Regions from separate parts of the Mesorhizobium sp. WSM4821 genome, predicted to be linked through region 2. Evidence: predicted binding sites of a transcription regulator. Region 2 holds the regulator's gene; the other holds the start of a gene.
The links. The regulator LexA, encoded in region 2, represses DNA repair genes until DNA is damaged. The targets are predictions, from matches to a motif close to TGTTCNNNNTGTGTTCNG.
Positions count from the first base shown of each region.

Region 1: AC0NID_RS08390 (helicase-related protein) is a predicted target of LexA. The motif match lies at 5,745-5,762, and genes of this name have one in related genera.

Region 1 is NZ_CM148371.1:1,756,927-1,764,554, reverse strand. Features, by position in the region: gene AC0NID_RS08420 (3-hydroxybutyrate dehydrogenase) at 1-771, opposite strand, end outside; gene AC0NID_RS08415 (TetR/AcrR family transcriptional regulator) at 944-1,549, opposite strand; gene AC0NID_RS08410 (hypothetical protein) at 1,737-2,183, shown strand; gene phaR (polyhydroxyalkanoate synthesis repressor PhaR) at 2,275-2,886, opposite strand; gene AC0NID_RS08400 (acetyl-CoA C-acetyltransferase) at 3,188-4,372, shown strand; gene phbB (acetoacetyl-CoA reductase) at 4,486-5,211, shown strand; gene AC0NID_RS08390 (helicase-related protein) at 5,928-7,628, shown strand, end outside.
Region 2 is NZ_CM148371.1:4,468,467-4,476,094, reverse strand. Features, by position in the region: gene AC0NID_RS21690 (SurA N-terminal domain-containing protein) at 1-1,625, shown strand, start outside; gene trpD (anthranilate phosphoribosyltransferase) at 1,622-2,632, shown strand; gene trpC (indole-3-glycerol phosphate synthase TrpC) at 2,637-3,449, shown strand; gene moaC (cyclic pyranopterin monophosphate synthase MoaC) at 3,452-3,949, shown strand; gene AC0NID_RS21670 (molybdopterin molybdotransferase MoeA) at 3,949-5,154, shown strand; gene lexA (transcriptional repressor LexA) at 5,260-5,997, shown strand; partial or broken gene AC0NID_RS21660 (ComEC/Rec2 family competence protein) at 5,991-7,628, opposite strand, start outside.

The sequences.
Region 1 (7,628 bases), 2.7 Mb from region 2:
GGTCCAGCCGCCATCGACCGAGATGTGCGTGCCGTTGATCCGCGCCGCCGCATCCGAACACAAAAACACCGCGGCGGCGGCAATTTGCTCGACCGTGACGAATTCCTTGGTCGGCTGTTTTTCCAGCATAACCTCGCGGATGACCGTCTCGCGATCCATCTTGTTGGCCTTCATCTGGTCGGGGATCTGGGCCTCGACCAGCGGCGTCAGCACATAACCGGGGCAGATGGCGTTGCAGGTGATCTTGTCGCGCGCCAACTCCAGAGCGACTGTCTTGGTCAGCCCCATGATTCCGTGCTTGGCCGAGACGTAGGCCGACTTGAACGGCGAGGCGACCAGCCCGTGGGCCGAGGCGATGTTGACGATCCTGCCGCCGCCTTCCCTCATCAGCGGAATGGCGGCGGCAATGGTGTGGAAGGCCGACGACAAATTGATGGCGATGATCGCATCCCACTTCTCGATCGGAAATTCTTCCACCGGCGCGACATGCTGGATGCCGGCATTGTTGACCAGTATCTCGACCGAGCCGAATGCATCGGCTGCCTTCGCGACCAAAGCCCGGCATTCGGCCGGCTTCGACATGTCTGCCTTGATATAGGCGGTCTTCACCTTGTGATGCTTGGCGATCGCATCGGCAATGGCCTGGTCGTCGGCTGTGTCGGAAAAGGAATTGACGACGATGTTGCAGTCTTCCGCCGCGAGCGCATGGGCGATGGCCAGGCCGATGCCTGAGGTTGAACCAGTGACGATGGCGGTTTTTCTTGTGGGCAAGGCGAAATCCTTCAGTGTGGCGCTAGCGGGAATATATTGCAGTGCAGCATATATGTCTCCTGCGGCGCAAGAAAAGCGGCACGAACTCGCGACGACATGAAATTTTTGTCATGAAGATGCCGTTCTCACTCGAAGCTGTGCGCCTGACAGGCCGTCTGAGAACCAAGTTTTGTCAGCGATCCTGGGGAGTCGCTTCGGGGTGCGCGTGAGATTGCATTTTGGGTGGGATGGTCATCTGGCTCATGAAAAGACGCAGAGCCCTCTGCACGGCGATGGATGGCGGCTCGGACGGATGCCACTCCGGGAAATGACCATCGATGGCCATGCGTGCCAACCCGTAGACAAGCGCACGCGCGGCAAGCACCAGATGATCGAAGTCGGTGTGCGGAGCAAGCCGACCTTGTTGCTGCGCCTGGGTCAGCAGGTCGATCATCCTCCGGCGAATCGCCTCGTTCTGGTCACGAAGACTGTCGGACGCGTCGAAATCGATCAGCGTCCGGGAACTGATGATCTGGAAATGCGTGGGATTGCCGATCGCCCATTCCAGATAGCCTTGTCCGATTGCTTCGAAGGCCTCAATGGGATCTGCGCTGTCGGCTTTTGCCTGTGCATTGACGACGGCCTCGGTCAGCCGGTTCATGGCCTGTTCGGCGACTGCGGTCAGCAGTGCTGTTTTCGACTGAAAATGCCGGAATGGCGCGCCAGGCGAAACGCCGGCGCGCTTTGCGGCCTCGCGCACAGACACATGCTCTGCTCCGCGTTCCTCGATGATCTCCACGGTTGCATTGATCAAGGCCTCGACCAGATTGCCGTGATGATAACGCTTTGGGCGGCCGGCTTCGCCGGGATCAGGAGTCTTGGTCATGCCTTCCAATAGCATGCAGCCAAAATGTAATCACCGATTATTTTCCTTGCGCCCAAGCAGTTTGTATGTAATCAGTGCTTACACATCAATGGAGATTACCATGCTTCGCATCATCGCAACGACTGCCCTCGCTTTCTCCTTATTGTCGCTCGGTTCTGCACAGGCCGAGGATCGGCCCACCCTGGAAATCGCCTGGCCGGCGGCCGGTTCGGTCATCGAACTCGGCAACGATCCCGAGAAGGCGATCGGCGTCGTCGTCAGGAGCAACTTTACGTTGCGCTCTGCGGGTGAGTGCGGCGACAACAGCCAATGCGGCCACGTGCATATGAAGATCGATCCCGACGCTGACACCTGCAACATCCCCGGCAAGCCGTACAACAGCATGAACAGCGACTTTGGCGGCGAACTCATAAGGGCTCGCTTCGGCCATTGTCCGGTTGGCGTCGGCGAGCACGCGATCGGCGTCCTCCTTGCCGATGACCACCACAAGCCTATCCTAGTGGACGGCAAACCCGTTACTGCTCTGGTGACGGTGACGACGAAATAGCGTGGCCCGGATGCATCTCCGCCTCATTCGAGGCAGAGATGTTTGACGCCGCCTGCTGAGAGGTTTTTGCCGGACTCCGTCCAGCCGACGATCACGACATGGTGTCGAGCTTGCGCTGCATGGCGGCGATCTGTTCCTTCAACTCCTGAAGGTCGTCGGGCTTTTCCGGTGTCTCTTTCCTGGCCGGCTCTGCCGGCGCCGCGGAAGCGCCGTTCAGGCCTGCGGGTGGAAAAGGCGTGAACAGCCGCATGGCATTCTGGAACATCTCCATGTTGCGGCGCGTCTGCTCTTCCAGCGCCTTGATCGGCGTGGCCATCTTCATCATGTCCAGGGGAGACTTGCCCAAGGCGCCCTTCATCTGCTCGCGAAAGCGTTCCTGCTCCTTCGAGAAGGCGATCATCGACTGTTCGAGGAAGCTCGGCACGATCATCTGCATCTGATCGCCGTAAAAGGCGATCAACTGGCGCAGGAACGGGATTGGCAGCATGTTCTGCCCATCCTTGTTCTCAAGTTCGAAGATGATCTGGGTCAGCACCGGATGCGTGATATCGTCACCGGTCTTGGCATCCTGGACGGTGAAGTCGTCGCCCTTCTTGACCATTTCGGCAAGATCCTCGAGCGTCACATAGGTGCTGGTGCCGGTATTATAGAGGCGGCGATTGGCATATTTCTTGATGATAATCGGTTCGTCTTTCGCGGCCATCAGTATCCTCCCGGGACACCGGCGCACTTGAGTAAGCAGCCGGTAACGATTGCGCCTTTTCAAGGATATGCGCAAAAGCGTCACAATTCCAAGTGGTTTGTGCAGTGCGGGATCATTTAATGCTGCGGAGCGGTCTGAATATGCTGCGCAGCAACGGGCAGCCTGTCTCGGTGACGATGATGAACCTGCTTGCCACGCCTGGCCGGCATGCCCATTTCCGGTTTGACTTGGGTCATGGAAAGGGCAAGAAAAGTCACTAACCATTGCCGAAATTCGACCCCTTAGAAGTCTGGAGAAGAACATGCCCGCTTCCAATGCCATTGTCGTCGCCAGTGCGGCGCGCACGCCTGTCGGTTCTTTCAACGGCGCTTTCGCCAACACACCGGCCCACGAGTTGGGCGCGGTCGCCGTCAAGGAAGCGCTCGCCCGCGCCGGTGTTGACGGAACCGAGGTCGACGAGGTGATCCTCGGCCAGGTGCTGACGGCGGCTCAGGGCCAGAATCCCGCCCGCCAGGCATCCATCAATGCCGGCCTGCCAAAGGAAACCACCGCTTGGGGCCTCAATCAGGTTTGCGGCTCAGGCCTGCGCGCTATCGCGCTTGGCATGCAACAGATCGCCACTGGCGATGCCAAGGTGATCGTCTCCGGCGGACAGGAATCGATGTCGCTGGCCCCGCATGCCCAGCACCTGCGTGCCGGCGTCAAGATGGGCGACTACAAGATGATCGACACCATGATCAAGGACGGGCTGTGGGACGCCTTCAATGGCTACCACATGGGCAACACAGCCGAAAACGTCGCCCGCCAGTTCCAGATTACCCGCGAGGACCAGGACCGGCTCGCATTGGCTTCCCAGAACAAGGCCGAGGCGGCGCAGAAGGCCGGCAAGTTCAAGGACGAGATCGTGGCCTTCACCGTCAAGGGCAAGAAGGGTGACACCATTGTCGACCAGGACGAATACATCCGCCACGGCGCCACCATCGACGCCATGACCAAGCTGAGACCGGCCTTTGACAAGGACGGCACGGTGACCGCCGCCAACGCCTCCGGCATCAATGATGGCGCCGCTGTCGCGGTGCTGATGACCGAAGCGGAAGCCTCGAGGCGCGGCATCACGCCGCTGGCGCGCATCGTGTCCTGGGCGACCGCGGGCGTCGATCCGCAGATCATGGGAACCGGGCCTATTCCCGCCTCGCGCAAGGCTCTGGCCAAGGCCGGCTGGTCGGTCGGCGATCTCGACCTGGTCGAGGCCAACGAGGCCTTCGCCGCCCAGGCCTGTGCCGTCAACAAGGACATGGGCTGGGATCCGTCCATCGTCAATGTCAATGGCGGCGCTATCGCCATTGGCCATCCGATCGGCGCATCCGGTGCCCGCATCTTCAACACGCTGGTCTACGAGCTGCGCCGCAGAGGTGCCAGGAAGGGCCTCGCCACGCTGTGCATCGGCGGCGGCATGGGCGTCGCCATGTGCGTGGAAGCGCTGTGAAGACAGCCAAGACAGGATGAGCAAGACATGGAATAGTCGATGACGAACGGGGCTCAATCGCCGTTAGAGCGTTCCCCGCCCGCCGCTCATGAAAACCAAAGGGGAGGTATGAAATGACGAAGGTAGCACTGGTCACCGGTGGCTCGCGCGGTATTGGCGCTGCGATTTCGATCGGCCTGAAAAACGCCGGCTACAAGGTCGCCGCCAATTACGCCGGCAATGATGAAGCCGCGCAGAAATTCAAGGCGGAGACCGGCATTCCGGTCTACAAATGGTCGGTCGCCGACTACGACGCCTGCGCCGCCGGCATCAGACAGATCGAGGCCGACCTCGGCCCGGTCTCCGTGCTGGTCAACAATGCCGGCATCACCCGCGACGCCATGTTCCACAAGATGACGCGCGAGCAGTGGAAAGAGGTCCTCGACACCAACCTGTCAGGCGTCTTCAACATGACGCATCCGCTGTGGGGCGGCATGCGCGACCGTAAATTTGGCCGCGTCATCACTATCTCGTCGATCAACGGCCAGAAGGGGCAGACCGGCCAAGTCAACTATTCGGCCTCGAAGGCCGGCGACATCGGCTTCACCAAGGCGCTCGCCCAGGAAGGAGCGCGGGCCGGCATCACCGTCAACGTCATCTGCCCCGGCTATATCGCCACCGAAATGGTCAGGGCGATGGACGAGAAGGTGCTCAACGAGCGCGTCATCCCGCAGATTCCGGTCGGCCGTCTCGGCGAGCCGGAAGAAATCGCACGCTGTGTCGTTTTTCTCGCTTCCGACGATGCCGGTTTCATCACCGGATCGACCATCACCGCCAATGGCGGCCAGTATATTACCTGAAGCCCGGACAGGTACGCCGAGACAAAGCCACGATAGAAACGGGCCGGGAAATCGGGCCGTTTCCATCAGCGGCTCCTTGGTCGCGAGGTCTTGATGCAAACCCTGCCCCAATCCGGCACGCAAAGGTTAACGCCTACCGCGCAGCCTGTGCAAAACCCTGTGTCCAGCCTGTGGATTCTCGGTGGAAAACCTGTTCGAAACACAACATGTTGGGGTGAACAAACCGGGAAACATCCGGCAACGCTGATTCGTCGCCGTTTCGTTCCGGCTTTGACCGGAAGGTTAATGACAATGACTGAAAACAGCCGTCCCACCGTTAAGGCGCGTTAAGAAAGATCAATAGTTTCATAATGTTGGACGACGCCCTTCGGTCTGCACCGATCGTTCGCCGGCAAAGGTTAACGGCGATGCTCGCCCTGCATGAATCGGGCCAGTTCGGGGATTCAGCATGTGGTGAAACTCACCGGCAAAAAAACCAGATGTAGCCGTGAACAAAGCCTGAATCTGCGCGAGTCAGTGATTCGTAGCCGATTCGTTCCAGACTCGTTCCAACTGTTAATAGGAGCCTGTTGACAGCACCGAGCGAGGGCCTTCGACCCGCCAGCGAACATTCCGCTTTCGCTTCGCGCGCTAAATCCCTATGTGTCGCCTGTCACACGCGCCTCCATGGGCGCGCTCCCGACAAATGCGAGGCAGAGAGCCTTATTTCCAGGTCGATGAACATCCAGCCGAAACACACTGAGCCGCTGATCCTGTCGGGCCGTGACGTGACTGCCGTGCTCGGGCCGACCAACACCGGCAAGACCCATCTCGCCATCGAGCGCATGGTGGCGCATGAGAGCGGCATTATCGGCCTGCCGCTCAGGCTGCTGGCCCGCGAAGTTTATTCACGCGTCTGCGAGAAGGTCGGCGCTCACAAGGTGGCGCTCATCACCGGCGAGGAGAAGATCCAGCCCGAGGGCGCCAGATATTCGGTCTGCACGGTGGAAGCCATGCCGCGCGAGACCAGCGCCGCCTTCGTCGCCATCGACGAGGTTCAACTGGCCGGCGATCTCGAGCGTGGCCACATCTTCACCGACCGCATCCTGCATCTGCGCGGCCGCCAGGAGACGCTGCTGCTCGGCGCCGCCACCATGCACGGCATCCTCCAGCGTCTGCTGAAAGGCGTATCGGTGGTGACGCGGCCACGGCTGTCGCATCTCGCCTATGCCGGCTCGAAGAAGCTGACCCGCCTGCCGCGACGCACGGCGATCGTCGCCTTTTCCGCCGAAGAGGTCTATGCCATCGCCGAACTGATCCGCCGCCAGCAAGGCGGTGCGGCCGTCGTGCTCGGCGCGCTATCGCCCCGCACCCGCAATGCCCAGGTGGAGCTATTTCAATCGGGTGATGTCGACTATCTGGTCGCCACCGATGCAATCGGCATGGGCCTGAACCTCGACCTCGACCATGTCGCCTTCGCCCAGAACCGTAAATTCGACGGCTACCAGTACCGCAACCTGACGGCGGCCGAACTCGGCCAGATCGCCGGCCGCGCCGGCCGGCACTTGCGTGACGGCACCTTCGGCGTCACCGGCCAGGTTGATCCGCTGGACGAAGATCTGGTCAAGAAGATCGAAGGGCATGAGTTCGACCCGGTCAAGGTGCTGCAATGGCGCACCGCGCATTTCGATTTCGCCAGCCTCGATGCGCTGAAGCGCTCCATCGAGGCCAACGCGCCGGTCGAAGGCTTGACGCGTGCGCTGCCGGCGGTGGATGCACAGGCGCTCGAGCATTTGTCCCGAGACGAGGACATCCGGGCGCTTGCCACCGACGCCGGGCACGTGGCGCTGTTGTGGGAGGTCTGCGCCTTGCCCGACTACAGAAAGATCGCGCCGGCCCAGCATGCCGACCTGATCGCCTCGATCTATATGGACCTTGCCAGGCATGGCCATGTCGACGAGAATTACATGGCCGAGCAGGTGCGCCGTGCCGACACCACCGAAGGCGACATCGACACGCTGTCGCACCGGATCGCCCAGATCCGCACCTGGACTTTCGTTTCCAACCGGCCCGGCTGGCTGGCCGATCAGGCACACTGGCAGGAAAAGACGCGCGAAATCGAAGACAGATTGTCGGATGCGCTGCATGAGCGGTTGACGAAACGCTTCGTAGACCGCAGGACTTCCGTCCTCATGCGGCGCCTTAGAGAAAATACCATGCCTGAAGCCGAAATCAGCCCAACCGGAACCGTCCTCGTCGAAGGCCACCATGTCGGCGAGTTGCAGGGATTCCGCTTCACCGCCGATCAGAGCGCCGGCGGCGAGGACGCCAAGGCAGTGCGCACGGCAGCCCAGAAGGCGCTTGCGGCCGAATTCGAAGCGAGGGCCGAACGCTTCGGAGCCTCGGCCAACGGCGACATTGCGCTCGGCTCCGACGGC
Region 2 (7,628 bases):
TGCTGGCGCAACTCGTGTCGGGTGCAGTCCTCGATGAGCAGGCCCGCAAGCTCGGGCTTGGTCTGTCCAAGGACCGGCTGGCCCAACTCACCCATGAAGACCCGGCGTTCAAAGGGCCCGGCGGCAAGTTCGACCGGCGGACTTTCGATTACATGCTGCAACAGGTCGGCATGCGGCCGGAAGACTATCTCAAGAATCGCGCCCAAGTGGCTGTGCGCCAGCAGATCGTCGAGGCGGTTTCGGACGGCCTCAAGGTCCCGGACACCTTCTTCAAGGCGGTCGCGCTCTATCGTGGCGAAGACCGCACCATCGACTATCTGATCCTGCCGAAATCGCTGGTAGAGCCGATCGAAGCGCCATCAGACAGTGCGCTTTCGGCCTATTTCGAGGAAAACAAGAAGACCTATGCGGCGCCCGAATACCGCAAATTCTCCTACGTCAAACTCGAGCCGGAAGACATCATGGATCTGAGCGGCGTAACAGACCAACAGGTCAGCGACGACTACAACAAGAACAAGGGGCGCTACACCACGCCGGAAATGCGAACCATCGAACAGCTCGTGTTCAAGTCGCCGGATGCCGCGAAGGCCGCGCTCGATTCACTCAAGACCGGCGCGACCTTCGACAAGATCGTGGCCGCCGAGGGCAAGACGCAAGCCGACACGCTGCTCGGCACGCTGGCCAAGGACAAGATTGCCGACAAGGCGGTGGCGGATGCGGCGTTTGCGCTCAACGTCAACGAAGTCAGCCCGGTCGTGCAGGGCGCCTTCGGATCGGTGCTGCTGCGCGTCACCGACATCAAGCCCGAAGTTGTGAAGCCACTGGCCGAAGTGTCTACCGAAATCCGCAAGGATCTGGCGCTGGGCGAGGCGAGCCGCATTCTGCTGGACGTGCATGACAACTACGAAGATATCCGCGCTTCGGGCAGCACGCTGGCGCAAGCGGCCGAAAAACTGAAGCTGAAGGTCGTCACCATCGACGCGATCGATCGCACCGGCCAGAGGCCGGACGGCACCATCATCAAGGACCTGCCGGAATCGCCGGAGCTCATCAAGGCGGTGTTCGAGGCCGAACCCGGCACCGAGAATCCCGACCTCACCACCGCCGACAACGGCTTCGTGTTCTACGAGGTGGATTCGATCACGCCGGCCCGCGACCGCACACTGGATGAAATCCGCCAGAAGGTGGTGGCCGACTGGACGGCGGCCGAAACGACCAAGCGGCTCACCGCAAAAGCGGACGAACTCGAAAAACGTCTCGAGACCGGCGCCACGCTCGACGTGATCGCGGGCGAGCTCAAGCTCGAGAAACAGACCAAGCGCGGCGTCAAGCGCGAGGCGGACGACGTCGATTTCGGCAAGGAAGGAGCCGCGGCGATGTTCGGCGAAGGCGAAGGCGGGACAGGGCTGATCCCCTCGCCCACCGGCGACGGACAGATTCTGTTCAAGATCGACCAAGTCTTCGAACCTGCCGGAGCCGACGCCAGCTCGGTGCCGGACGACGCGCAGAAATCCTTTACCGCCGGTATGTCCGACGACCTGCTCGACCAGTTGGTGGCGCAGCTGCAGACGCAATACGACGTTCGCATCGACCAGACCGCCATTACCCAAGCCCTGACCAGATGAGCGCGCTCAAGCCCCATATCGCCAAGGTCGCCGCCGGCACCGCCCTTTCCTTCGAGGAGGCGCGCGAAGCTTTCGACATCATCATGTCGGGCGATGCGACACCCGGCCAGATCGGCGGCTTCCTGATGGCGCTGCGCGTGCGCGGCGAGACGGTGAGCGAGATTTCAGGCGCCGTCGCCACCATGCGCGCCAAGATGCTGCGTGTCGACGCGCCCGACGGCGCCATAGACATCGTCGGCACCGGCGGCGACAATTCGCACTCAGTCAACATCTCGACAGCATCCGCCTTCGTCATCGCCGCCTGCGGCGTGCCGGTGGCCAAGCACGGCAATCGCGGACTGTCCTCGCAAACCGGCGCCGCCGACGTGCTGACCGCGCTCGGCGTCAAGATCGACATCCCGCCGGAGACGATCGCGCGCTGCATCCGCGACACAGGCGTCGGCTTCATGTTCGCGCCGGCGCATCATCCGGCGATGAAGCATGTCGGCCCGACCCGCGTCGAACTCGGCACCCGCACCATCTTCAACCTGCTCGGCCCGCTCTCCAATCCGGCTGGTGTCGTCAGGCAGATGGTCGGCGTGTTCTTGCCGGAATGGATCATGCCGGTGGCCGAGACGCTGAAGGCACTGGGCGCCGACCATGCCTGGGTCGTCCATGGCGACGGCTATGACGAAATCACCACCACCGGCGAAACTGAGGTGGCCGAGCTGGTCGGTGGCGAGATCCGTTGCTTTACGCTGACCCCGGAAGCGGTCGGGCTGAAGCGTCATACCAAGGAGGAGTTGCGCGGCGGCGACGCTGCCTACAACGCCCAGGCGCTGCGCGACATGCTGGGCGGCGCTGCCGGCGCCTATCGCGATACGGTGCTGATGAACGCCGGCGCCGGTCTGGTGGTGGCGGGCAGGGCGACGACGCTTGCCGACGGCGTGGCGACGGCGGCGCAAGCCATCGACAGCGGCCGCGCGCTGAAGATGCTCGACCGGCTGGTCGAGATTTCGAACGGATAGAGCCGTGTCTGATATCCTTCGCAAGATCGAAGCCTACAAGCGCGACGAGATCGCGGCGGCGAAGACGCGTGTGCCGCTTGCCGAGATCAAGGCGCGGGCGAAAGACGCCGATGCGCCGCGCGGCTTTCTCTCGGCGCTTGAAGCCAAGCGCAAATCCGGCGGTTTCGCGCTGATCGCCGAGATCAAGAAGGCGAGCCCGTCCAAGGGCCTGATCCGGGCCGATTTCGATCCGCCGGCACTGGCCAAGGCCTATGCGACAGGTGGTGCCGCCTGCCTTTCGGTGCTGACCGATGCGCCGTCCTTCCAAGGTGCGCCTGAATTCCTCACCGATGCGCGTGGCGCCGTGACATTGCCCGCTCTGCGCAAGGATTTTCTGTTCGAGCCTTATCAGGTGTTCGAAGCCCGTGCGTGGGGCGCTGACGCCATCCTGATCATCATGGCGAGCATCGATGACGCCATGGCCAGCGACCTCGAAGCGACGGCTTTCGATCTCGGCATGGACGCACTGGTCGAGGTGCATGACGAGACCGAGACGGAACGCGCGCTGAAACTGTCGTCGCGGCTGATCGGCATCAACAACCGCGATCTCCGGACGTTCGAAACCAGCCTCGAGACCTCGGAGCGGCTGGCGGCGATGGTGCCGGCCGATCGCCTGCTGGTCAGCGAGAGCGGTATTTTCTCGCACGAAGACTGCCGCAGGCTGGAACGGAGCGGCATCGGCACCTTCCTCGTCGGCGAGAGCCTGATGCGGCAACAGGACGTGGCCGCCGCAACGCACCTGCTTTTGACGGGCAAGGCGCCGGCCGAGGCTCTCTGACGATGACGGCCTCCCTCACCCATCTTGGCGCACAGGGCGAAGCCAACATGGTCGATGTCGGCAACAAGGCAGAGACGACGCGCACGGCGGTCGCCGAGGGCTTTGTCTCGATGCTGCCAGAGACGCTCCAAATGATCCTCGACGGCGATGCCAAGAAGGGCGACGTGCTGGGCACGGCGCGCATCGCTGGCATCATGGCGGCCAAGAGGACGCATGAGCTGATCCCGCTCTGCCATCCGCTTCTGTTGACCAAACTATCGGTCGACATCGAACCGGACGCGACGCTGCCTGGCCTGAAGGTCACGGCGCTGGCCCGCGTCACCGGCAAGACCGGCGTCGAGATGGAGGCGCTGACCGCCGCCTCGGTCGCTTGCCTGACCATCTACGACATGGCCAAGGCGGTCGACCGGGCCATGGTGATCTCCGGCATCAGGCTGGTGGAAAAGACCGGCGGCAAATCCGGCGACTACAAGGTGGGCGCCCAAGGGGCAGGCCAATAATGGCGTTGCTTCCGGTCACCGAAGCGCTCGAGCGCCTGCTTGAAGGTGCTGCGCCCTCGCAAGCCGAAAGCGTCACCCTGATGGACGCCGCCGACCGTGTGCTGGCGGAGCCGCTCATGGCGCTCCGCACTCAGCCGCCCTTCAACGCATCCGCCATGGACGGCTATGCCGCGCGGGCCGCGGACGTCGCGTCCGTGCCGGCAAGACTTTCGGTGATCGGCATGGCGCCGGCCGGTCGCGGCTTCACCGGGACGGTCGGTGAGAAGCAGGCCGTGCGCATCTTCACCGGCGCGCCGCTTCCCGCGGGCGCAGACACGATCGTCATCCAGGAAAATGTCCGCGACCTCGGCGGCGGCAACATCGAAGTGACCGCATCGACGGTCGAAGGCCGCAACATCCGCCGCCTCGGGCTCGACTTCTCGAAGGGCGACGTTCTGCTGGAGAAAGGCCGCCTGCTCGATCCGGCGGCTTTGTCGCTGGCCGCGTCGGCCAACCATCCGCAAGTCAGCGTGGTGAAACGGCCGCTGGTCGCCATCATCGCCACCGGCGACGAATTGCTGCCGCCGGGCAGCGACCTTGGCCCCGATCAGATCATCTCGTCCAATGCCTATGGCGTCGCCGCCGCGGCCCGCTCGGTCGGCGCGCGTGCCCTCGATCTCGGCATCGCCGCAGACCGCAAGGAGGCGATCGCTGCGCTGGTGAAAAAAGCGGTCGAGGCAGGAGCCGACGTCATCGTCACGCTGGGCGGCGCCTCGGTCGGCGATCACGACCTCGCCCATGACGTGCTGACCGGCGAAGGCATGACGCTCGATTTCTGGAAGATCGCCATGCGGCCCGGCAAGCCGCTGATGTTCGGGCGGCTGGGCGACATCCGCTGCATCGGCCTGCCCGGCAATCCGGTGGCGAGCCTGGTCTGCACGCAGCTCTTCCTGAAGCCGCTGCTTGCGCGGTTCGGCGGCCGCGCCTACCGCCAGGACATGCGTGAGGCACGGCTGGGGACCGCGATGCCGGCCAACGACGTCAGGCAGGACTATGTACGCGCCGTCGTGAAGGAAGAAGCCGGCGTGCTGCTGGCGACACCGTTCGCCATCCAGGATTCCTCGATGCTTAGAATGCTGGCAGAAGCCAACGGGCTGATCGTGCGCGAGCCGTTCGCTCCCCCAGCTGCGACTGGCGCCGCCTGCAGCGTGCTGATGCTACGCTGAACAAAACGTCAACACATTCATTAAACTTTAAACGGTTGCAGAACACAACTGGAACAGATAGTGTTTGTTCTGGGTTTGTTTTTCTGATTCTGTCGGGGGTTCGCGATGCTGACACGCAAACAACATGAACTGCTAATGTTCATCCACGAACGGCTGAAGGAAAGCGGCATTCCGCCTTCCTTCGACGAGATGAAGGAGGCACTCGACCTCGCCTCCAAGTCGGGAATACATCGGCTGATCACGGCGCTGGAGGAGCGCGGCTTCATTCGCCGCCTGCCCAACCGCGCCCGCGCGCTTGAGGTGCTGCGCCTGCCCGATTCGATCGCGCCCGGCCTCAATGCGGCGCGCAAATTCTCGCCAAGCGTCATTCAAGGCAGCCTTGGGCAGGGCAATCTCGGACGACAGATCAAGCCGGCGCCTTCACGCATGCCTGCGGCCGGAAATGACGACGACGTCGTTGCCACCGTATCCATCCCGGTGATGGGCCGCATCGCTGCCGGCGTGCCGATCGATGCCATCCAGCACCAGACGCATTCGATCTCGGTACCGCCGGACATGATCATGGGCGGCGAGCATTATGCTTTGGAGGTCAAGGGCGATTCGATGATCGAGGCCGGCATTTTCGACGGCGACACGGTCATCATCCGCAACGCCGACACGGCGAACCCGGGAGAGATCATCGTGGCATTGGTCGACGAAGAGGAAGCGACGCTGAAGCGATTCCGCCGCAAAGGCGCCTCGATCGCCCTGGAAGCCGCCAATCCGGCCTATGAGACGCGCATCTTCGGGCCGGACCGGGTCAAGGTGCAAGGCAAGCTTGTCGGATTGATCCGGCGTTACTGAGCGGCGGCTTTTTTGGGTTTCTCGGCCTTGCGGTATGGCGGCAGGCCCCTCGCCTCTCGAGAAAACTTTCGCTGCACATGCCAGGGCCGGTACGGTTCTTCGACGGCGAAACGAATTTTTGCGCGCGTCGTCGCCGATTGCGGATCGAAGAAGACGGCGGCACTGCCCATGCGAGCGAGTTGCCGTTTGGTCACGACGAGGACCAGCGGATTGCGGCAGGGATTGTAATAGGCTGTAGCATCGTCGATGACGATCAGATCAGCAAAGGCACAGGCTGGCCGCGCGGTTTTGCGGTCGTCGGCGAGCGCGACGATCGCGCCGGACGGATGCCGGGCGAGGCACAGACCGGCAGAGCAGTAGAATGGCGCGCCCGGCGGCAGGTCCGCCGGATCGGTGATGTTGAACTGCATATCTGTTTTGGCGAACGTCTCCGGCATGATGATCGTCTCGGCCTTCAGGGCGTGTTTCCAGTTGTCGATGGTAAATTCGTTCGGACGCGCCCGGTTCACGGCAAACTCACCGCCGCCGATTGGTAGAGCGACCAGCCGCGCATTCTCCGAGATCAGCACGTCGGGCGTGGGTGTGTCGGAAATCGTCAGCAGGCCGGCAAGCGCGAAAGGCAGCGCCGCAATCCGCAGCCAGGTCGTCGCCATGGTTGCGATGACAAGTGCGATCGTCGCCAGCAGGACCGACTGCATCGAGATCAGCCCGACCGCGTCGATGGGCGAGCGCTCCGAAATCCATCCGGACACGACGATCATCGCTGTCAGGCCCTTGCCCATCACATAGAGGAAAGGCCCGTCGGCACCGAACGGCATAGCCAGAGCGCTGAGCACGGGCGAAAGGCATGACCACCAGCGAGACGATCGGCATGATCGCCAGATTGGCGAACAGGCTGAGTGGCGAGACCCGCTGGAAATGCCATATGGCAAAAGGCGCCGTAGCGCTTCCCGCGATGATGGAGGTCATGGCGAGGCCGCTCATTGCCACCAGGAATTTTCGTGTGACGAAGCCGAGCGGCGATCGTCGCGGCGGTGGCTCGGTGGCCCTGCCTGCGCGGTAGTCGGACCAGCCGGCATAAGCGCCGACGAGGGCCGCGGTCGCGGCGAAGGACATCTGAAAACTCGGCTCCACAACCTCATGCGGCGACACGACGACGATGACGGCAATCGCCGAGATCGCCAGATTGCGCATGGTGAGCGCCGCCCGGTCGAACAGCACGCGATCAGCATCACCGCCAGCATGATGAAGCTGCGCTCGGCCGCGACCACCACGCCCGAAATGATCAGATAGGCCGCGATCGAAAAGAGTGCGGCCGCGGCCGCGTATTTTTTGACCGGCCGTCGCGAGGAGAAATCGGGAAACAGCGCGAAGGCGCCGCGCAGCAGCCCCATGACCGTGCCGGCAACCAGCGCCATGTGCAGGCCGGAGATGGAGATGATGTGATAGATGCCGGTGCGCCGCATCGCCTCGTTGATCTCTTCGGGGATGCCGGCGCGCACGCCGACGACCAGCGCGGCGGCAATCTCGCCCTCGGCGCCGCCGATGCTGCCGCGAATATGGTCGGCGATGCTCTCCCGCGCGTTCTCGACCGCTGAGGAAAGACGCGCGGCAAGCGGTGCACCATCTGG